One region of the Methylobacterium sp. J-072 genome, then DNA from elsewhere that is predicted to be linked to it. Evidence: predicted binding sites of a transcription regulator. Region 1 holds the regulator's gene; the other holds the start of a gene.
The links. Region 1 encodes LexA, which represses DNA repair genes until DNA is damaged. Its sites were predicted from a motif close to TGTTCNNNNTGTGTTCNG; they were not measured.
Positions count from the first base shown of each region.

Region 2: the regulator LexA is predicted to act here: its motif matches at 4,386-4,403, upstream of MKK67_RS05510 (PA0069 family radical SAM protein).

Region 1 is NZ_JAKSYK010000011.1:3,359-9,118, forward strand. Features, by position in the region: gene fae (formaldehyde-activating enzyme) at 1-239, opposite strand, end outside; gene MKK67_RS00255 (hypothetical protein) at 481-696, shown strand; gene MKK67_RS00260 (hypothetical protein) at 720-1,175, opposite strand; gene MKK67_RS00265 (biliverdin-producing heme oxygenase) at 1,265-1,861, opposite strand; gene lexA (transcriptional repressor LexA) at 2,159-2,881, shown strand; gene MKK67_RS00275 (ComEC/Rec2 family competence protein) at 2,875-5,151, opposite strand; gene gltX (glutamate--tRNA ligase) at 5,324-5,760, shown strand, end outside.
Region 2 is NZ_JAKSYK010000056.1:7,921-13,680, forward strand. Features, by position in the region: gene MKK67_RS05505 (methyl-accepting chemotaxis protein) at 726-2,858, opposite strand; gene MKK67_RS05510 (PA0069 family radical SAM protein) at 3,247-4,362, opposite strand; gene MKK67_RS05515 (hypothetical protein) at 4,505-5,023, shown strand; gene MKK67_RS05520 (amino acid permease) at 5,162-5,760, shown strand, end outside.

The DNA of each region.
Region 1 (5,760 bases):
TACTCGGCCGTGTGGATCGTCGCCTTGGTGGTCATCATCGTGGCCGGGCGCACCAGCTGGTTGAGATCGCGCACCACGAACATCCTTGTATGGCCCTGGACCTGCCCCATCATCGAGGCGAAGGCCTGACCCACCGGCCCACGCACCGAGCCGATCAGCACCTCGGGCATCGCGTCGGTGTACTGCCCCTCGGCCGCCAGCACGGTGGCCTCGCCCGTGCGGAACCAGATCTCTTGCATGTGTCGCGACTCCCCGTGTCAGGTCGCCCGGGGGAGACATCATCGGGGCCCCGGCGTCAATCGCTTCGGGATGGGCCAGCCCCGCCCATCCCGACGCGATCCGGGCCTGGGTCTTGAGGAATATCTGTCCGCCGGGCAGGGAGGCGGCTTTCGGACCGGCGCGGGAACAGTCGCGGGCGCGGGCCGTTCCGGCGGGAGCCTGCGGCGTTTTCTCAGGTCCGGCACGCGGGAAGGAATTGTGATGGCCAAGAGCACGGATCGCGGAGGCGGCTGGAGCCTCCAGGCGAGCGCCATCCCGGACGGGGTGCGGCTGGAACTCGCCCTCGCCGACCTCGGCGGCAGCCCGGTCACGGCCGCGATCGTGCTGGACCGGTCGGAGGCCCGCGCCTTCGCCCGCGCCCTGCTGGCGGCGGCCGGGGATGCCGCCGAGCGCACCTTCCCGAAGCCCGGGACCTGACCGGCCCTCGGACCCTGAAAAGATTACTGCTGGTTCAGGCCCGGTTGGCGGCCGGGCAGGCGCGGCACCACCGTGCCCCGCTTCTCCACCGGCGCGTCGCAGGCATAGGCGAACTCGCTCTTCAGCGGATCGAACACGGTCTCGCCGGTGATCCGGCAATCCTCCCGCACGGTCTCGTCGAGATAGGCCCGGGCGGCGGTACGGAACCGCTTCACCCGGCTCGCGGCCGGATCGGGATCGATCCGCACCTCGCTGAGATTGCAGCCGGCATACTCGCGCAGGGCGTCGGAGACGATCAGCAGCCGGCGCAGCTGCCGGTTGTCATAGACCTCGTAGGGCTCCTTGCAGCCGATGGTGACCACCTGCGGCGTGAGCGCGACGTAGTTCCGCGAGATATACGAGAACCCGGTGGTGCAACCGGCCAAAGCCAGGCCGACACTTACCAAGCCGATGGGCAGCAGAGCCGCGCGCCGTCGCATCCTCGTCATCCCAAGCCCAGTTCCAGCCCCGTGGCGCATTGAAACGGCCCCGCTTGACCAGTCAATGCGTTTGTCGCCCCGAACGGCGCTCAACCCCCGAACGCGTCCCCGACGAGCCGGTGCACGTAACGGAACGCCTCCGTCGCCCCGGCGGCGGCGCGCGCCTCCCCGTCATCCGCGAGCGCGATCCGGTCGAGCGCGGTGGTGAATTGCCGCCAGTGCAGCCCGCGTCCGTCCGGATGCCCGGCGAGGTGGCGGGCCCCATGGCCTTCCGAGAGGCCGAGCTTCCGGGCTTCCTTGAGCAGGATGGCTGCGCCGAGATTCGAGCCCTCGGCGACGTAGAGCCAGCCGAGCCCGGCCATGGGATCGATCGCTTCCTCGCGCTCCGCGGGCACGTCGGGGATCCGGCCGGTCACGTCGCGCAAATCCTGCGCGATCAGGGCAAGACGGCGCCTCCCGTCGAGATCGGGCAGGACGGGGCCGAGCGCGCCGTCGCGATAGAGCGGATCGACGCGTGTATGGAACCGGTATTGGACCTGAAGGAACAGCGCGTACCGCTCGAGGCTCGCGAAGGGCTCTCCCGCCATGACGCGCCGGTCGAGTTGATCATGGGCCGCCGCGGTCGCCATCCTCAGGCGCTTCACGCGGCTGCCCGGTTCGACCGTATCGGATGTTGAGACGTCCATGTGACCCAGGTCTTGATGGGGCCCTCGACCATCCGAGGCGGTCGGGGCCTATTCTATCCGGGTCGAGGTCGGGACCTCGCCATCCGGCACGAACCGTCATAGCGTCCGGATCATCCGATGCGATTCAGGTCACCGTGAGGCCGACCGGCAGACTGCGCAGGCTTGCGTGATCGGGGCGCTTCGCCCATCAAGCTTGGCCGGATCAGGCTTGCAGAACACTTGCGGAACGTTTAACGTGTTCGTGATTTGTTTCTGAGGCCGCGTCGATGCGGCCCACCAAGCCGCGAGTCCCCGTCGATGCTCACGCGCAAGCAGCTGGATCTCCTGCGTTTCATCCAGAGCCGCATGCAGGAATGCGGTGTCCCTCCCTCGTTCGACGAGATGAAGGACGCCCTCGATCTCAAGTCCAAGTCGGGCATCCACCGGCTGATCACGGCCCTGGAGGAGCGCGGCTTCCTCCGGCGTCTGCCGAACCGGGCGCGGGCCATCGAGGTGATCCGCATTCCCGAGAGCCTGTCCCAGCCGGCGGCGCCGCCCGCCGAGCCCCGTCGCTTCACGCCGAGCGTGGTCGAGGGCGGCAAGTCCAAGCTGCCGCCGGCCCAGCCCGCGACCACCCGGATGATCGATGATGGCGGGCGCGCCATCTCGATCCCCGTGATGGGCCGGATCGCGGCCGGTACGCCGGTTTCGGCCATCCAGAACCAGAGCCACGCCATCACCATGTCGCCGGACTTCCTGGCCGGCGGCGAGCATTACGCCCTCGAAGTGCGCGGCGACTCGATGGTCGATGCCGGCATCCTCGACGGCGACCTCGTGGTGATCCGCAAGCAGGACACGGCCAATACCGGCGACATCATCGTGGCACTGATCGACGACGAGGAGGCCACGCTGAAGCGCCTGCGTCGCCGGGGCTCCTCGATCGCCCTGGAGGCGGCCAATCCGGCCTACGAGACCCGTGTGCTGGGTCCCGACCGGGTTCAGATCCAGGGCCGGCTCGTCAGCCTCGTCCGCCGCTACTGAAGCGGCGCGGCCGGGGCGTCGCCGGGCGCCGCATCGGCGCCGGTCGCGTCGGGCTCAGCAGGGATCGCGTCGCCGGGATCTGCCGGCGCCTCCGGGCGCTGCGCCGTCGATGGCTTGGCCGTGAGTGACGGCCGCCATGGCACCGAGCGTCCGTCGCCGCGGGTGTCGCGTAGCGTGAAGCCGTCGCGCTCAGCCCGGACGGCGACGGCGCCGCGGGCGGCGAGGACGCGCCGGTCGATGACCAGCGGCCCCGTGCAGCTCGGCGGCGCGGCGAGCCGCGTGATCAGCAAAGCCGCCCGGGCGCAATCCTCCGCGAAGGCGCGCCGGTCGCGGACCAGGGCGACGGCGCGGCCATCCGGCAGGCGCGCGGTGCAGCCGAGCCTGTCGCATCGGCCCCCCTTCGAGGCGCCGCCGATTACCGCCCTGGCCGATCGCCCGTCGCCATCCGCCTTCAGCCATTGCTCCAGCACGAAGGCCGAGGGGCTGCCCAGCGTCGACAGGAGGCCGTCCGGTCCCCGGATCGCCGCGCCGCCGCCTTGCCGGTCGACGTAGAGATCGAAGCGCTCCGGCATCGCGGCGAGGCCGAGCCCGAGCAGGGCCGGCGGCAGGGCGAGCCAGCGCAGCCGCGAGACCGGGAGCGTCGCCAGGAGCAGCCCGGCCGCCAGCAGCCCCAGCGCGCCGGTGCCGAAGGCCGGCAGGACCAGGGTGGCGCGATCGAAGCCGGCGATCCATTCGGAGATCGCCAGCATGCCGCCCACCGCCTGCCCCATCAGCCACCAGACCGGCCGGTCGAGGGCGAAGGGATAGGCCAGGATCCCGATCACCGCCGCGGGCATCACCACCAGCGAGACGAGCGGCAGGGTCAGGGCGTTGCCGATCAGCCCGAACGGCTGGATCGTCTGGAAATGGTAGGTGGCGAACGGCGCGGTGGCGATCTGCGCCACGAGCGTCGTCGCCAGGGTGCCGATCACGGCCGAGAGCCCGGTGCCGACGAGCCGCTCGACCCGCCCTGCCCCCGGGCGGCGGAACAGGCGTCCGTCGATCAGCCGCGCGCAGGCGATCAGCCCGGCCACCGCCCCGAACGACATCTGGAAGCTCGGCCCGAGCAGCCCCTCCGGCTCGCGGGCCAGGGCGATCAGGGCGGCCAGCGCGAGGTTGCGCATCGACAGGGCCGGCCGGTCGACCAGGATCGCGCCCAGCATGATCAGGGTCATGATCAGCGAGCGCTCGGCGGCGATGTCCCAGCCAGAGAAGGCGCAATAGGCGGTCACGCCCAGCATCGCGAAGCCGGCCGCGATCTTCTTGATCGGCCACCACAGGGCGCAGAACGGCACGAGGGCGAGCAATGCCCGGACCAGCCAGAACACCACGCCGGCGGCGAGCACCATATGGAGGCCGGAGATGGACACGACGTGATAGATGCCCGCGGCCCGGAGTGCGTCGTTGGCGGCCGGCCCGATCAGCCCGCGCTTGCCGGTGACCAGGGCCGCCGCCACCGCCCCGGCTTGGCCGCCTTCGGCCTGGGCGATCCGGCGCGTCAGCGCGTTGCGGGCCTCGTCCAGCAAGGCCGCGAGCCGGAGGCGTAGCGGCGGCGGTGCGGGCGGTTCCCGGACCGTGATCGTGCCGATCAGCGAGCCGACCGCGCCGATGCCCTGGAAGTAGGCGTCCCGGGCGAAGTCGTAGCCGCCCGGCCGCGCCGCCTCGGGGGGCGGCAGCAGTCGCGCGGTTGCCGCGATGAAGTCCCCGGGCCTGAGGGGCGGCGCCTTCCGGAACGAGACCCGCACCCGCAGCGGCCTCACCGTGGGGGCGAGCCCGGCGAAGTTCTCCACCCGGATCACCAGACGTGCGCCGACCTCGCGCTCGTCGAGCGCCTCGATCATCCCGGTGAGCGGTCCGATGGTGGTGCGGGCCAGGATCGGGGCCGCCACCTGCGCGACCCGCCAGGTCGCCGCCGCGAAGCCGAGGAACCCGGCCGCCAGCGCCAGGACGACGGCCAGAGCCGCTGGCCGCGCCCCCAGGAACGGCACCGGCGCGAGCGCTAACGCCGCCCCGGCGAGCGGCGCGGCGAGCCACGGCGTCCCATCGGCGCCCGCGAAGAACACCAAGATCCCGGCGCCGAACGCCACCGCCAGCCAGGGGAACAGGCGGCGCTGCTCCACCTCCCGGGCGAGGCCTTCGGTAAACCAATCGCCCAACACCGGGAGCAAGGCAGCGCGCGGGCCGGCCAGCGCCACCGCGCCGCCCGCCAGCCTCGCGCCGATCCGCCGCATCCGCCCTCGCCCCGTACCGGACGACTCAGTCCCGGCGGGAGATTCTTAACGCACCCGTCGGCCCGTGCTACAGCGAGCGCTTCGTGCTACGGGCGCCACTCCGTGCGACGGGCGCCGCCCGCATGCCCTGCACCGCGCCTCTTCGCCCTCCGCCCCCGAACATATCGGCCCGATGTCCTCAGCCGTCGTCACGCGCTTCGCCCCCTCGCCTACCGGCTACCTCCATATCGGCGGTGCCCGGACGGCGCTGTTCAATTGGCTCTACGCCCGCCACACCGGCGGCAAGATGCTGCTGCGCATCGAGGATACCGACCGGGAACGCTCGACCAAGGGCGCGATCGACGCGATCCTCGACGGCCTGTCCTGGCTCGGCCTCGACTGGGACGGCGACGTGGTCTTCCAGTTCGCCCGGGCCGAGCGCCACCGCGCCGTCGCCGAGGAACTGCTGGCCGCCGGCCGCGCCTATTACTGCTACGCCTCCGCCGAGGAGCTCACGCAGATGCGCGAGACCGCCCGGGCCGAGGGCCGCGCCCCGCGCTACGACGGGCGCTGGCGCGACCGCGACCCGTCCGAGGCGCCGGCCGGGGTCAAGCCGGTGATCCGGCTGCG
Region 2 (5,760 bases), on a different contig from region 1:
ATTTTTCTATATTTTTATCATGCATCATGTTGCAATGTGCCGATTATTTATTCTGTTCCTTGTGTAAATCGACAGTTTTTCGTTCGATCCATTGCATAGCGGGGCCGGGATCTATCGTCGGACCACCACGCAGCGCAGATTTCGCCAGCCGGACCTGCTCTCGCGATCCGCGGGCGCTCCCGAAGCGCGGGCATCGGCTCGCCGCAGCGGCAGCAGGGCCGGACGACGCTCTATTTTCTCGATAGGATGAGAACGATCGAACGCACGCCCGCCCGAAGCCGGCACGCGACAGGCGCCACAGGGTTGCATGCCGGGCGCGATCACCCTCATCGCACACAGAAGACGCGGGTCCCCCCTCCCGTTCGGGCTACAAGGTTCACACGTCTTCGACGGAAGAGGATGACGGCCGGGGACGCGCGCCTCTCACCCTGCCCCTCTGCGGGCTATCGGGTTCCCACATCCCCGGATGTGGCGCGGGTCCCCTCTCCCGTGCGGGCTAGCGGATTCACGCATCCCGTTCTGTCGTAAGCGTCTGAAACGCCACGCGTTTTCCCCTCCCCGCAAGGGGGAGGAGAGCGCGTCGCGCCTCGCCGAAGACGACGTGCAAACATCGCAGCCCCTTCGGGAGACGGGACGCGTCGCGCCCCGCAAGAGCGATGACGCGTCCACCTGTGTAGTCCGTAGCCCTGCACGACCGACACATCACCGCGAAAAATGACCCGCGTTCAGGCGGCCCGCACGGTGGCGAGGAAGCGGTCGACCTCGGCGGCGAGCTGCTCGGACTGGCGCGACAAGCCGGTGGCGGACGCCAGAACCTGCTCGGCCGCGGCGCCGGTCTGCTCGGCGGCCTGGGCCACGCCGGCGATGTTGCCGGTGACCTCCTGGGTCCCGGCGGTCGCCTGGGTGACGTTGCGGACGATCTCCCGGGTCGCCGCCCCCTGCTGCTCCACGGCCTCCGCAATCGCGCTCGCGACCGTGTTGATCTCCCGGATGCGGCCGGTGATCGCGCCGATCGCGCCCACCGCCTCGCCGGTCACCCCCTGGATCCGGCCGATCTGGTTGGCGATCTCTTCGGTCGCCTTGGCAGTCTGGCTGGCCAACTCCTTCACCTCGGTCGCCACCACGGCGAAGCCCCGGCCGGCCTCGCCGGCTCGGGCCGCCTCGATCGTGGCATTGAGCGCCAGCAGGTTGGTCTGCGCCGCGATCGACGCGATCAGCTGGACCACGTCACCGACCCGGGCAGCGGCGGCGCTCAGCTCGGAGACGAGGGCGGCGGTCTGGTCGGACTCGCCCACCGCCCGCTGGGCGAGGATCGTCGAATCCTGCACCTGCCGGCCGATCTCATCGACGGAGCTGCCGAGCTGCTCGGCAGCGCTCGCCACGGTGTTGACGTTCGACGCCGATTGCTCGGCCGCCGCCGCCACCGTGCCGGACTGGCTGGCGGTCTCCTGGGCGCTCGCGGTCATCTGCGAGGCGGTAGCCTGCAGCTCGGTCGCGGCGGACGAGACCTGCGTGATGATGCCGGAGACCGCGGCCTCGAAGGCTTCCGCCATCTGCCGCGTGACCGCCCGGCGCTGCGCCTCGGCGGTGCGGCGCGCCTCGTCCGCCTCGGTTTCGATCTGCCGGGTCCGGAGCAGGTTGTCCTTGAACACCTGGACGGCGGCGGCCATGGCGCCGATCTCGTCCTGACGCTCCCGGGCCGGGACCACGACCGAGGCGTCGCCGGCGGCCAGCGCCCGCATGGCCTCGGTCATGCTGCGGATCGGCCGGAGAACCCGGCGGACCACCACGAGGGTGCCGATCCCGGTCAGCAGGATCGCGGCAGCGAGGAACAGGACGGTCCGCAGCAGGGTGGCGCTTGCTTCCGCGGTCAGTGCCCGAGCCCGATCGACCAGCGCGTCGAGGGCGGTGCTTGCGAGGTCGGCGATCGTGTTCACCTCGGCGGTCTGGCGCGTGCGCAACTCGTCGATAGACAACCCTGTCGGTCGGCCCTGCGTGAGCGCCTCCGTAACGGCCTGGCGGCGTGCAGCCGCCTCGCCCTCGAAATTGTCGGCCTTGGCCTTGCGGAAGGCGGCCCGGACCGCGTCCGCGGTCTCGTCGGCGGCGGCCCGGGCCACACCGTCCCAGGCGCCGGCCAGGCGACCGCGTTCCTCGGACGCCGCGACGATGTCCGCCTGCGACCAGGGCGTGCCGGCGGCGACCGCGAGCTCGATCCGCACGACCACGCCGCCGATCAGGGCCCGAGACATCCAGGCCGCGCGCTTCAGATCGAGGTAATGGGCCAGAGTCGCGTCGCCGCGCGGGATCACGGCATCGACCGCGTCGTTCGCCGCCATCAACGCATCGAGCAGCGCCTGAGACGCCCCCGCGAAGGGCGGCAGCGTGCCGGCGGATCGTTGCGCCGCCGGCACCGCCAGGGCGGCATCGACCTGCGGGCGCAGCTCGAGCAGGGCCGCGTAGGCCCGTTGCGTCAGCTCGGCCTTCTCCCGCACCGCAGGCACGTCGACCTCGCGGGCCAGAGTCCCGAGCCGCTCGACACCGCTCGCCAGGGTCGCGCGTTGGGTGGCGATCAGCTCCACGTCCTTTCCGGGTATCGGTGCAGCGGCCTTGAGGGCCTGAAGCGTGCGGCCGCGCTCCATGCGGATGGCGAGCAGATCCTTGAGGAGCGTCCGGCTCGCCTCCGTGAGCGCCACCACGCGGCGGCTCTGATCGGCCTGCATCTGGGCGTCCCGCAAGGTCGTCACGCCCGAGCCGAGCAGCATGACGCTCATCGCGAACAGGATCGCGCACAGGATTTTGCCGATCGATAGCCTCGCCGAAGCGATGCGGCTGAGCGACGGGTGCGGCGCGCGAGACATCGAAATCGTTTCCGTAAAGACTGAGTCGTTAAGCTTTTTTGCGAATGCGATCCAGAACAAATCCGAGATCTTTTTCGGAATAATATTCTACATGACGCGGGTTATGCCGCCTGCAACACACATTTATGACAATCAATATTAATAAATGCCCGACGATCAAGATTGTTTTGCTTCACGTACTTACACTACAACGCAGCCGATCGAAATTTCGGTCGGGTCGTCATCTGAATCCGTGGCGCCCAGAACTGATCCTTGCCGCCATCCGGACGCCAGGAACGGTGCCCGGTCCTGCGTGCCTGGAGCCGGCAAACGCATCTCAGCTGCGCGAGGCACGCGGGATTGCACTTGCGCTTCGAGGTCGGCGATCCTCCGGGCGGATGCGACCGCCTCAGAACAGCGCGAGTTGCGCCCCCGGCTTGCGGAACGCCGTCCGGTTCAGCCCCATCCGCCCGAACGCGAAGCCGAGCCGGCCACCCGCCAGGCGGACCCGCTGGCCGATCATCTCGGCATAGGCCCCCTCCCCGCGGAAGCGGTGGCCGAATCGGGGATCGTTCTCGCGGCCGCCCCTCGCCTGCGCCAGCAGCGCGAAGGCCCGGGCTTGGCGCTCGGGATAGTGTTCGGCAAACCAGTCGGCCACCAAGTCGGCGACCTCGCCGGGCAGGCGCAGCAGCGCGTGGCCGATGCGGCTGGCACCGTGCTCCCGGGCCTGCGCCAGGATCGCCTCGATCTCGTGATCGGTCAGGCCGGGGATGATCGGCGAGACGTTGACCATCACGGGCACCCCGGCCTCAGACAGGCGCCGCATCGCCGCGAGCCGCTTCTCCGGCCGCGGTGCCCGCGGGTCGAGCAGGCGGGCGAGGCGCGGGTCCAGCGTCGGCAGCGAGACCGCCACGAGCACGAGGTTGTCCGTGGCCATCTCGGCCAGGATGTCGAGATCGCGCAGCACCAGATCGGACTTGGTGGTGATGCCGACGGGGTGGCGCGCTGCCTGGAGCACCTCCAGCACCGCACGGGTGATCCGGTGCTCGCGCTCCACCGGCTGGTAGGGATCGGTGGCGGTCCCGAGGGCGATCGTCTCCGGCGCGTAGCCCGGCGCGGCGATCTCCCGCGCCAGGAGCTTGGCCGCGTCGGGCTTGGCGAAGATCCGCGACTCGAAATCGAGCCCCGGCGACAGGCCGAGCCAGGCATGGGTCGGGCGCGCGTAGCAGTAGATGCAGCCGTGCTCGCAGCCGCGATACGGGTTGACCGACCGGTCGAACGGGATGTCCGGCGAGGTGTTACGGGCGATGATCCGCGTGGCGCGCTCCAGCGTGACCTGCGTGCGCAGGGGAGCAGGCGCATCGGTTTCCCAATCGGAATCCTGGAACACCTCGCGTCTTGCCGCCTCGTAACGGCTCGTCGGGTTCGCCGTGGCGCCGCGGCCGCGCCGGGCCTCCGGGGGCAGCATGCTCGAACCGAGACGCACGGGCGCTCCGGGGATGGAGCCGTTCCGAATCTCAGCCATCGCGCACCGCCCCGTGTTTCACGTGGAACATAGCGCGAACACGAGATCCGCCAACGCCTCAATTTCAGGCAAACGCCGCCGAGCCCGGTCGAGACTTCGCGCCCCGGTTTACCGCTGCGCAAAATCGTCTATGGGCGCGCACATGCTCTCCGCGGTAACCTACCTGGCCGACCCGGCCGATCCGGATGCGATCGATCGCCTGGCCGACACGCTCAGCGTGCTGGTGTCGGGCGTGGCCGGCGGCCTGGTCGGCGACGCCGTGATCGTGATTGGCCGGGAGAGCGAGGCGGCGGCGGCCATCGCGGACGCGACGGGGGCGGTGCTGGTGCTTCACCAGGGCAGGAACCCCTATGGGGCGGGCGCTGCGGAGGCTCGGCGGGACTGGGTGCTGTGCCTGGAGGCGGGCGATGTCCCGGCCGAGGGCTGGATCCGCACCCTCGACCGCTTCGTCGGCACCGCCCGGCCGGAGACCGGGCTCGGCCGCCTGCACCGCCCGGCCGCAGGCTGGATCGGCCGCCTCGTCGGCCGGATCGAGGCCCTCCTAGGCGCCAGGCAGGCGCGGGCCGGCGACGTGGTGCGGCGGGAGGCGCTGCGGGCCGGCGCGGTGTTCGCGCCGCGTCTCAAGGTCCGGCCGCTGATTGCCCGGATCGACCGTCCCTGATCGACAGTTTGTCGCAGCGCGACTTGTCGTTGTTGGCTCGAGAAGCGTTAAAATTCCTGGCGCCGTGGCAGAAAACTTGCTGCATTGAAGGTTACAGGCGCGCGCCACTCCCGTGGCGCCACGAGGAAGGATACGCCGATGGACTCCTCGGGCCTGATGGGGCGGAAATCCGTCGACGACATTCTGGAGAGCGGCGAGGGCGAGGAGCAGCTCTCGAAATCCCTCGGCGCGCTCTCGATCACCGCCATGGGCGTCGGGGCGATCATCGGGGCCGGCATCTTCGTCCTCACCGGCACGGCGGCGGCGCAATATGCCGGGCCGGGCATCATGCTGTCCTTCGTGCTCGGCGGCATCGCCTGCGCGTTCGTCGGCCTGTGCTATTCCGAGATGGCCGCGCTGATCCCGGTGGCCGGGTCGAGCTACACCTACACCTACGCGACGCTGGGCGAGTTCTTCGCCTGGCTGATCGGCTGGGACCTGATCCTCGAATACGCGATGGGCGCGGCCACCGTGGCGGTGGGCTGGTCGGGCTACGTCACGAGCCTCCTGAAGGATGTCGGCCTGGCGATCCCGGCCCGGCTCGCGCACGCGCCGGGCACGGCGATCGACGGCGGCGGCACCGCCCTGTTCAACCTGCCGGCCGTGGTGATCGTGGCGCTGATCACGCTCCTGCTGATCCGCGGTACCAAGGAATCGGCGCGGTTCAACAACATCATGGTGGCGGTGAAGCTCACCGT